DNA from 2 places in the Bernardetia sp. MNP-M8 genome. Region 1 is predicted to be linked to the other one. Evidence: riboswitches for the same ligand, from Rfam matches in the RefSeq annotation. Region 1 holds a riboswitch; the other holds the start of a gene.
What was found. Region 1 has a riboswitch for cobalamin ahead of metE (5-methyltetrahydropteroyltriglutamate--homocysteine S-methyltransferase). Riboswitches for the same ligand answer to the same signal wherever they lie in the genome.

Region 1 (5,691 bases):
TGTATCATTTTCTACACCACTTGATGCAATTCGGAAAGCACCAACTGCCCATTCTAAATAGGCTGTCCAATCTTTTTTACGCAAAGGCAATCCTTCACGAATAGCAGGTTCATCAATCTGAATAATTTTGATATTCGCTTTTTCCAAATCTGCAACTTCATCTCGGATAGCTAAAGCAATTTGATTACATGTTTGGCTTCTAGGTTGGTCATTTCTTACAAAACTCCATTGCAAAATTGTAACAGGACCTGTTAGCATTCCCTTAACCCATTTTTTAGTTAAAGATTGTGCATAAGCCGTCCAACGCAATGTCATGGGATTTGGTCGGAATACATCTCCATAAATAATAGGAGGTTTGACACAGCGAGAACCATAACTCTGTACCCAGCCATTTTGTGAAAACTCAAATCCTTCTAATTGTTCACCAAAATACTCTACCATATCATTGCGTTCAAATTCTCCATGAACTAATACATCAATTTCGGTTTCTTCTTGCCAACGAATAGTTTGTTCAGTTTCTTTGGCTATCAAATCGTCATATTGTTGTTGAGTGAGTTCGCCCTTTTTAAATTTTGCTCTCCAACTTCTTACTTCACTCGTTTGAGGAAATGAGCCAATAGTTGTGGTAGGAAATAATGGTAATTTCAATGATTCTCTTTGGACTAACTTTCGTACTTGAAAATCAGATTTTCGCTGTGTATCTTTTTGTTTAATAGTAGCTACACGCTCTTTTACAGCTTTATTATGAATTAGTGTAGAGGTTTTACGTTTTTGATTAGTCTCTTTATTTTCTTGAAGTTTGTTTTGGGTTACTTCCAAATTGTCGCCATTGGCTAATTCTTTGAGTGTAACTACTTCTTCGATTTTCTGTTTGGCAAATGCAAGCCAATTTTTCACTTCTGGTTTTAGTGATTTTTCATTGTTTTCGAAGCTCAAATCACAAGGACAATGTATCAAAGAACAAGAAGGAGCAATCCAAACTCTTTCTTTACCAATTTTATCAATAGTCTTTTGGATAATAGACAGTGAATTTTGAAAATCATTTTTCCAAATATTTCTGCCATCAACAATACCTAAGGAAAGATTGGTTTCAGTTTTTATAAAATTGGTAGTCAGAATATCTTCTAGTTGAGAAGGACAACGCACCAAATCTAAATGCAAAGTCTGAATAGGCAAATCTAATACAGTACCCAAATTGTCACCATAGCAATCAAAATAATTAGCTAAGATAATGTGCAATTGAGGAAACTTTTTTGCAATTAAATTATAGGTTGTTGTTATGGCAGCCTGTTCTTTTGATGTTAAATCTAAGGAAAGATAAGGTTCATCAAATTGAATATGTGTTGCTCCATTAGCTATTAATTCTTCTATTACCTCTATATAAACAGCCAATAAATTAGGTAATAAATCTATTTTATCAAATCCAGTTTCTTTTTCTTTTCCCAATAGCAAATAAGAAACACAGCCAATCAAAACAGGTTTAGGAGTAAAACTCATTTTTTTTGCTTCTAAAAACTCATTAACTACTTTTTTGCTAAACCAAGAAAATTTTTGATTCGCTACAAATTCGGGTACAATATAATGGTAGTTGGTATCAAACCATTTTGTCATTTCCATTGCTGTTACATCAAACCCATTTTTTTGATGTCCTCTTGCCATAGCAAAAAGCAAATCTATTTCAGCAACTTGATTGTCTTGTGCTAATTCTTGATACCTTGGAGGAATTGCTCCGACCATTAAAGTAGTATCAAGTACTTGGTCATAAAAAGAAAAATCGTTACAAGGAATTAAATCAATTTTGGCATCAAGTTGAATTTGCCAATTGTGTTTGCGAATGGTTGTGCCTGCTTCCAAGAGTTGCTCTTGGTTGATTTTAGCTGACCAATACTGCTCAGTCGCTTTTTTGAGTTCACGCTGACTACCTATCCTCGGATAGCCTAAATTTTGTGTACGCATGGTATTACTTTTAAATAAATGAATAATTTAAAAGTTCTTATTGCTTACAAATTCACAATGTTTTGGCAGATAGAAAAGACAAATGTAGATAGTAAAAAGGCACACTTATCCCATTAAATAGAAATAAATAGGTAAAACTATTTATCACACTATTTTGAGATAAAATATACCAACTCAACAAACTGCTTCATTCCACGAAAGCATTGTCAAATACGAAGAAGGCAGGTCTCCTGACTTGTATCATTTTTACCGTCCTTCCCGTTTTTGACAGTGGACAACAAGGATAAAAACTATTGAGATACTTACAGTTGCGGGACAGCTTGTGATTTGCACACAATTCCCTATTAATTTACGTAACGTAAAACCTTTTTCGCTTGATAAAGAAATTATAACAAAGAACTATAATTCAGTATCAAAGGTAGTAATAAAATTTAATTCTACATCTATTTTATTTAAGCCAATGGACTAATCACTCGTCTAGCATGTCGATACGCTTTTTGCCAATATTCGTATCTAAACAAAGGCTCTTCGACAACTCCTCTTGATGTAGAAGTATGAATAAATTCCAAATCATCTCTACTATCACCTGTTTTGGTAATAATTCCGACATGGCTAATACGATTTGGGTCGCTTCCTGTGGCAAAAAAAACCAAATCCCCAGTTTCTACATTATCTATAGAAACGTCTACTCCACTTACAGCCTGCGAACGTGAATCTCTTGAAAGCTCTATACCTGCTTCTTTGAAAGCCAAATGAGTAAGTCCAGAACAATCCAAACCATTGCTAGAAACTCCTCCCATCACATGCTGTGTTCCTAAATAAGTACGAGCTGCTTCAATTGCTTTTTGTGCGATAGCATCATGATTTCCAGAAACATTATCTGAAATATGTCCCTCTGAATGTGTATGAACAGTAGAGTTTGGATTCGCTAAAGTTTCAGCTTGATAACGAGTAAAAATTTCATCAAAAAGTTCTTTATGAACTCGCAAATCAATGACTGCTTTTACTGTCTTTCCATTTTCTTGAATAAATTCGATTCCTTTCATAATTGAGATTCTCTAAGATTTTAGCCTACGAATGTATAGTTTATTTAATTTTGAAAGATACTAATTTACAAATTGAATTGATATAAATCAAACTTTTAAAAAGGTAGTCCTGATATGGTAGAAATAGAAATAAGAAGCTATAATAAAGAAAAAAGATAATTGTATACAAATTTCAAAACTATTGCTTTTAATCAACCGTTAGTGAATTGATAGTAAAGATATTATCAAAACTAAATTATAAAAAACGATAGCTATATATAAAATTTTATGGAACGCAAATCACAAGACAACATACCCACTAGCAAAGTACAAAGAGCTGCCAAGTTTGCTAAAACAGGAGTAAAATTAGGTGCAAATTACGTAAAACACTATGCTAAGAAAACAATAAACCCAAATCTTAGTCGTCAAGAATTAGATGATGCTAATGCTAGTGATGTATATGATACATTGAGTGAATTAAAAGGAAGTGCTTTGAAGGTAGCACAAATGATGTCGATGAGTGAAGGAATGCTTCCAAGCGCATACAGTGAAAAATTTAAAATGGCTCAATATACTGCGCCCCCTTTATCCTTTCCATTGGTTGTCAAGACATTTAAGCAGTATTTGGGGAAAAGTCCGAATGATATTTTTGAGCAGTTTGACAAAGAGGCAATGAATGCAGCCTCTATTGGACAGGTTCATAAAGCAAAAATTGGAGACAAAACTTTTGCTGTCAAAATTCAATATCCAGGAGTAGCTGAAAGTATAGATTCTGATTTGAGGATGGTAAAACCATTTGCCATGCAGATTTTAGGACTTAGCGAGCGTGATTTGGAAATTTACATGAAAGAAGTAGGCGACATGCTAAAGTCTGAAACCGATTACAATTTAGAATTAGCACGCTCACAGAAATTAGCTAAACTGACAAAAGAAGCTGTTCCAAATGCTATTTTTCCTGAATACTATCCTGAATATTCATCAGAAAGAATTCTGACAATGGATTTTTTGGAAGGAATGCACCTAAAAGAGTTTTTGGCTACCAATCCGACACAAGAAGTAAAAAATAAAGCTGCTCAAACGCTTTGGGATTTTTATGATTATCAAATGCATGTCTTGAAAGAAGTTCATGCAGATCCACATCCAGGTAACTTCTTGATGAAAGAAGATGGCAGAGTTGGTTTTATTGATTTTGGAGCAGTAAAAGTTATTCCAGAAGAATATTATTTGCAGCATTTTAGTATTATGGAAAAAAATATATTGGAAGATGATGCTCAATTAGAAACGGCTTTTGAAGGATTAGGATTTTTGATGGAAGACGATACACCACAACAGCGAGAATTTTTTAAAGGTGTTTTCAAGGAATTATTGTCACTTTCTATGAGACCTTTTCATAGTGATACATTTTATTTTGGAGATAAAAAATACTTCAATGATTTGAATGAGTTTGGAGAGCGTCTTTCTAAAATGCCTGAGCTTCGTAACTCAAAACAAGCAAGAGGTTCACAACACTCACTTTATTTAAATAGAACTTATTTTGGTCTATATTTCTTATTGCACGAACTTAATGCTACCGTAAATACAGATTCATATTGGTATAAAAATAAAGAAGCATAATTTTATTTTGAAATAACAGAACATAGAAGTTGTTTAAGAATGGGATTTGTGGATATATTTGTTGGTGTCGCTAAGCTAAAACACCAACAAAGGCTTTGGAATAATTTTATTTTGAAATAGCAGGACATATTTAAGCCTATCAAATTCTTTTGAGTTTGATAGGCTTTTTTTGTGTAGTTGGCGAATTCAGCTCTTCAAAACTGAATAGAATTTAAACAATAAAAAATATTCTAGCGCACAATAGATATATATCCTGTAATTGGTTTTAAAGAATCACTAATTCTGATTCTATAATAATATGTTCCTTCAGCGAGTTTCATTCCATTGAGAAGTCCATTCCATTCTGTTTTATAGCCATTTTTTTGAGTGAAAAGTATCTTACCTGTTCTATCAAAAATTTCTATATCAGCATTTGGATAACGCTCTAAAAACGGAACTTGCCAAGTATCATTTGTACCATCGTTGTTAGGAGTAAATGTATTAGGAATTCCTGCAAAACAATCTCCATTTATTTCTACAAAAACGGTGTCAGCCGAACATTCATCAGCTTGGTAGATTATTTTATACATTCCTTGTGCAGATGTATTCAGATAAATTTCTCCACTCAAAGAGTCTAATTCAATTCCTGTATCATTTGTAAAGAAAAAGCCATTTTTTACTCCTGAAATTGTAGGTTTTGGATTAATTTCTAGCTTACAATAACTATCATAATCGTAACTAAAACGGGAATCAACAGGTTGTTGGCGAGTTAAAAAGTTTGATACAGTAAACTCACAACCATTTGCATCTGTGATTCTGACCTCATATTTTTCGTTTTCATTTGGTTCTAAAGCCGAAATTTCATTTGTATTGATGGCAAGAGTATCTCTTTGATATGTCCAAACAGTTTGATAAGGTTCTGTTCCTCCTGTAATTAGTAAAGAAATTGCTCCATTATTCAACTCTGAATTACAGGTTGGTTCTTTAATAATAAAATTACCTTCTAATTTTTGAGGTTCTGCAACTTCAATAAGTAATGAATCCTGACAGCCCAAATCATCAATTACTTTTACTTTATAATTTCCCTTCTTGAGATTTTCTAAAGAACTATTTGTAC
Region 2 (5,691 bases), 1.2 Mb from region 1:
GCAGGGCATACTTAATGCTATCCATTGTATGTGTATTGGCTTTACTTAATTTTTCAGATTGTGTCTTTAATTCTTCTGTTTGTTGAGAAAGTTCGGTGTTTGAAGCTATAAATTTTCTAGCTGATTCGCTGGCTACATAATTGAAATAAGCTGTAATTGTAACTACCATTATGCCAGCACTTATTAAATTCATTATTCCAAATGTAAATTTTCCTGTTTCTGAAATTTCCTGTAAAGGCGCAAAATTAGAAGTATAAAAATAAAGAGCTAGGTAAGAAAAAAAAGCAATCCCATTAGAAAAATAAGAAGTCATGCCCACACGACCTGTTAAAAACGAAGTCATCATTGCCAAAAAGAGATAGTAATGAAAGTTAGAATCCCAGCCTATAATAATAACTGCACAAATAGCGTGAAGAATAATTTCTCCTATAGCAACAGTTAATAGTGTAGACGTATTTGAGTCAATTTGTCTGTTTGCCATAAAAATAACAGCAAAAAGAAAACAACTAGCTATATTAAAATATGCCATTGAATATACTCCAAAAATCAGAAAGCATATCAAAAATACTACATGAGCAGAAAAACCTAAAACTCCTACCATCGTAAGAATAGCAAAATCTCGGTGCTTTTCAGGAGCTAAGTGTTTTGGAACACGTAAAAATGGAATAGAATCTAGCATGAACTATCTAAGAGAGTTTAAAAAATGACTATTGCCTTCTTTGTAGCTTGTTTTTTATTAAATAACATACAAAAAATAATGATTGAAAAATAGTATAAAGGCTAGGAGGTAATAGTTGGAGACATAACTAGATTATATAGATATAGTTTTATAAATTTTCTGATTTATTAGAAAAATTATATAAAATTAGAAATTATTTTATTCCATTTGTCTTAATTTTTCAGCTTTTGCAATTGCTATATTTCTATTCTTTTGAATAGAAGCCGAAATTAAGAATACTTATTTCATACAAAATCCAAATAGGAATTCCGATTAGACACTCACTAATTACGTTTGGAGGAGTATAAGAGCTATAGCCGTTGTTGGTGTCCCTACCGACGACCATCAAGAAAGGAAATCAAAATGAACCTTCAAAAAAGAAGACCTTTTAAAATATCAGTTGTCAATTATAAAAAAGATAAAACGCCTTATACTTGTCAAGTTCAAATCTTTCCTCTTTATTCTAATGAAGTCACTCATTTTATGGCTCTAGAAACACAAATAAGATAAATCTAGTAAAGGGCGATAAAATAATACAAAATCATTTCACAAAAAACACTACCTTTGCAGCTTGAAAAGGTGGTGTTTTTTATATAAAAACACTGAAAAGGGAATACGGTCATCATTTTATGTGATTTATTCCGTAACTGTACCCGCAACTGTGAATTTGGTTTTTTGATAGTTATCAAGTAATTCTACTTCAAAAAATAATTGTGTTCTACATACCACTGCCTAATTATAAATTTATTCAATTCGTAATTTTTAATTAGTTACACTGATTATTTCATAATTCGTAATTGATTTAGGTGGGAAGGTCAGCAATTTTTCAAATCAGTCAGGAGACCTGCCTTTTCTATTCTTGTACTCTCAGTTCGGGAAAAAACTAGAGTCATTATTTTATTTTATTCTTTTTAATTTTTATGTCTATTCGTAATTCTAATTTACGTCCAAACTTTTGGACTCTGTTTTTGTATGTTCTTATTTCAGTTTCTGTTTTTTCTTCTTGTAATGATGACGGAGAAAATACTCCTGATATTCTTGAGGGAAAATATGCACAAGGTTATTTAGTAGTTAATGAAGGTGTTTTTGGAATGAATAATTCTTCAGTTGGACACATCTCTACATCTAATAGTGTTACTCAGCAAATTTTTCAGACCGTTACTGGTGATAGTTTAGGAGATCAACTTCAATCTATATCTATTTTGGAAGATGAAGCTTATTTGATGGTAAGTGGAAGTGATAAAATTGAAGTTGTACATAGAGGAACATTCGAAAGACAGGCAACTATTTTTGATACTACCACCTTCAAATTTGCAAACCCTCGTTATCTTGCTGATGTTGGAAACAATAAAGCATATATTACTACTTGGGGAAATTTTGGAGATATTCCTGCAAAAATTTTGGTTATAGATACTCAAATAAAAAAAATTATTACTACAATAGAAGCTAGTTCAGGTGCTGAATATGTAGTGTTTGACAGTAAGACTAAAAAAGCATTTGTTGCTAATACTTTTGGTTCTACTATTTCAGTTTATAACCCTTCTAGCAATGTATTAGAAAATACAATTGATATTTCTCCAAACAGCCCAAAAGATATGCTTTTAGATAAAAATGGTGATATTTGGGTGACAGCATCTCCTTTTGGTTCTTCAACTGGAGCAATCTATAAGATAAATACATCTACAAATAGTATCGAAACTACTATTCAATTGAATGCAGGAAGTGAAAATGTAGGTGGACATTTAGCTATTAATCCAAGCAAAGATATTTTGTATTATAATTTTAGCAGTGGAATCTATGAGTTACCTATTACTGCGACAGCTCAAGCTACAACTCCAATTATTCAGAATGGTGCTTATGGGGTAAGTATTGACCCTTCAAATGGTGATATTTGGGTAGGAATTGCTAATTTTCAAGGTCCAGAAGGAAATGAAGTAATACAATATGACAATAAAGGAACTCTAAAAAATACATTTACTGCAAGTGCAGGTCCTAATGAAGTTATTTTTCTTCCTTAAGAATCTAAAATTTATACTATTTTATTTCTCCCTATTAAAGAAGTTGTCTCGTCTTGAAATAGTGTTACAGTTTTTTAGATAAATTATATATACATCAGGCAGTTTCTAAACTGTCTGATTTTTCTTTTTTATAGGTTCTTATTTGAACATTTTCTTCTTGATTCTTTATTATATATTTGTACACTTTGCTCTACCAGTTGTTTCATCCAAGTCAAATAAGATTGTTGAGTTTCTAGTAAAATTCTTGTTTCAAAATATGCATTGACATGTTCTGCAACTGCATTTTCGTAGGGATTATAACATTTTGTAATACTACACCGAATACGATTTTTAGTCAAAATTGTTTGATATTCATCACTACAATATTAGGAAGACACATCAGAAAAATAAAAAACCACTTTTAGAGTTTATTTTCTAAAAGTGGTTTTTTGTTGGACTTTTGACTTCAAATAAATAAAGGCTACTCTTTCTCTACTTTTTTGACATTATCATCAGGGTGTCTGTCGATAAGTTTATTAAGAGGATCAATTCCAGCTTTTACAGGCTTTCCTTTTACTTTAATTTTTAATGTAGAGTTTTCTTTTGTGATTTGATGTTTTTCAAGATATAAAAGAGGAGCAAACTTATAACCTTCTGCATTTGCTTCAGTTGGTTCTTCTCCATAAACTCCAATATCTATCCATTCAGTCAAAGGCAATTCAGTTTCTTTTCCTAAAGAATCTGCAACGACTTTTCCACTAGAGAGTTCTAAGGTAACTTCATACGTATCATTACCCAAATCTTTATAAGTTGCATTTTCGACTTGATTTTCATAAAAAGTAATACTTTCTACTAAATCAGTAATCAAATATTGAAGCGAATCAGGTGTAACAGCTTTTATTTCGTCTGTCAAATCAGTCGTAGTTGGATAATTTCCTTCACTAAACTTCCATTTATTGAGATAATTTTTCAAGGCAAGATTTATTTTATCTTCGCCAATATAATCCTGCAAAGCAAACATAATCAAAGAACCTTTACGATAATGAATATATTGCTGTCCTTCTACCAAATCTAAAGGAAGCTCTTTCTTTTTTTCATTACTTCTTCCTCTTAAGTAACTATTCAACTCATATATCAAGAATTTTTGAACAAGTTCTTTAGGATATTTATGTTTCATTACCATCAAAGCCGAATATTGAGACAGCGTTTCAGAAAGCATTGTACTTCCCTGCACAGGAGCTTCTGTAACTTGATGCCCCCACCATTGATGTGCTGTTTCATGTGCTGTAACATAATAATTCATATCAACATCTTCTTGCTTCATATCTAACATAAAACCAATTTCCTCTGAATAAGGAACTGTATTGGCAAATGATTGAGCAAACGATTGATAACGAGGAAACTCAATAATACGCAACTGGCGATGTTGATATTCTCCAAAATTTTCAGAGAAATAAGACAAAGCATCTTTCATTCCGTTCATCATTCTATCCAAATTAGCTGTATGTTCTTTGTGATAATAAATTTCAAGAGCAACTTCTTTTTGTGTTCCATTCGAATCAGTTTTTGACTTCCAAATATCTTTCATTACTTCATATTTGCCCGACTGCATAGCATAAAAATTAGCCATCGGAGCATCCATTTTGTAATGGAAATAACGTCTATCATTTTCTGTCCACTCTTTCTGTAAATAACCTGGGGCAATGGCAATTTGGTCAGGCGAAGTGCTTAAAACAATTTCAAAATCAATCATGTCAGCATCATTTCCAAAAAGATTATGCGAATGAAATTTCTCTTCCTCACGAGCTGGCATACGTTCTTTTTCTGGTAAATCATATTCTTTTCGTTTGTCATCACTTGAAATTTCATAGCCTTCATTGTATCCTAAAGAAGGAAAAAAGCCATTATTAAAGAATGTTCCGTTTTCTACCACTTGTGTATTACTTCCACGAGTGACAAATCCTTCTGTTTCCAAAACCATTTTAAAATTGAGTTTCATGATTTCATTGGGTTGTAAAGGTTTTGCAAGTGTATAGATTTCATAATTAAATTCTTCAAATTTATCTTTCAGACCAACTTCTTTTGAAAATTTCAGATATTCTGTTCGGATATTTCCTCTGTCTCCTTTTTGGATATGAATATCTTTTATAGGTTTATCTGTTTTGTTCTTGAGTGTAAAATAACCTTCAGCAACTACATTTCTTTCACTTGGAAAAATATCAACTTTAAGATTAGCAGCCGTTATTTTTGGTAATTCTACATCTTTGTATTGCTTCAATTCTTTTTCATAGGCTACTTGTTGTTTTTCTTGCTCTTTAGAATTTTTATATTCATTCAAAATATTAGTATTATAGAATGCAAAAGAACCTAAAAACACAACAGCAACAACGCTTACCATAAGACCAGCAACCCACACTTTATTGATTCTGTATTTTCCAATTTCAAATCGTGTTTTAAGATTTGTTTCTGTTCCTCTTACTGAGAAATAAATAGCTAAAAACAACAAAACTATAGAAAACATAATCCAATAGGCACTCATCCAAGAAAAAGGCGTTACAAAATGTCCAAACGTATTCATATCTGAATATGTACCTAAACTCATTCCACTTCCAAAGTGAAACAATGGATGCTCTACATCAATATATTGTAAAAGACCATCAACAATAAAAATTATAATCATTGTAGCAAATCCAATGAATTTATTATTGACCATGACTTGTACAAATAAGCCAAGTAAAGTGTAAATAATGAGCATCGAAAGTGTATCGGTAAACATTGTCTTGAAATACAAACCGAGTTCATAATTATAATATCCTTTGAAAGTTTGTATCAAAACGCCTGTAAAAATTAGCATCACAATCAAAACAGAATAGGATAAAAGAAGTCCAAAGAATTTACTAATAATTCCAATCCATGTTTGTGTAGGAAGTGCATCAAGAATTAAATCCATTTTAGCTTCTCGTTCTTTCCAAACCA

Region 2: another riboswitch for cobalamin. It lies ahead of V9L04_RS19805 (DUF5074 domain-containing protein); the one in region 1 lies ahead of metE (5-methyltetrahydropteroyltriglutamate--homocysteine S-methyltransferase).

The regions. Positions count from the first base shown of each region.
Region 1 covers NZ_CP147012.1:820,845-826,535, forward strand. The annotation lists gene metE (5-methyltetrahydropteroyltriglutamate--homocysteine S-methyltransferase) at 1-1,956, opposite strand, end outside; cobalamin riboswitch at 2,159-2,340, opposite strand; gene V9L04_RS03570 (C40 family peptidase) at 2,409-3,002, opposite strand; gene V9L04_RS03575 (AarF/ABC1/UbiB kinase family protein) at 3,270-4,595, shown strand; gene V9L04_RS03580 (leucine-rich repeat domain-containing protein) at 4,826-5,691, opposite strand, start outside.
Region 2 covers NZ_CP147012.1:4,898,117-4,903,807, reverse strand. The annotation lists gene V9L04_RS19815 (SpoIIE family protein phosphatase) at 1-679, opposite strand, end outside; gene V9L04_RS19810 (hypothetical protein) at 1,082-1,228, shown strand; cobalamin riboswitch at 1,279-1,585, shown strand; gene V9L04_RS19805 (DUF5074 domain-containing protein) at 1,639-2,736, shown strand; gene V9L04_RS19800 (M1 family aminopeptidase) at 3,197-5,691, opposite strand, start outside.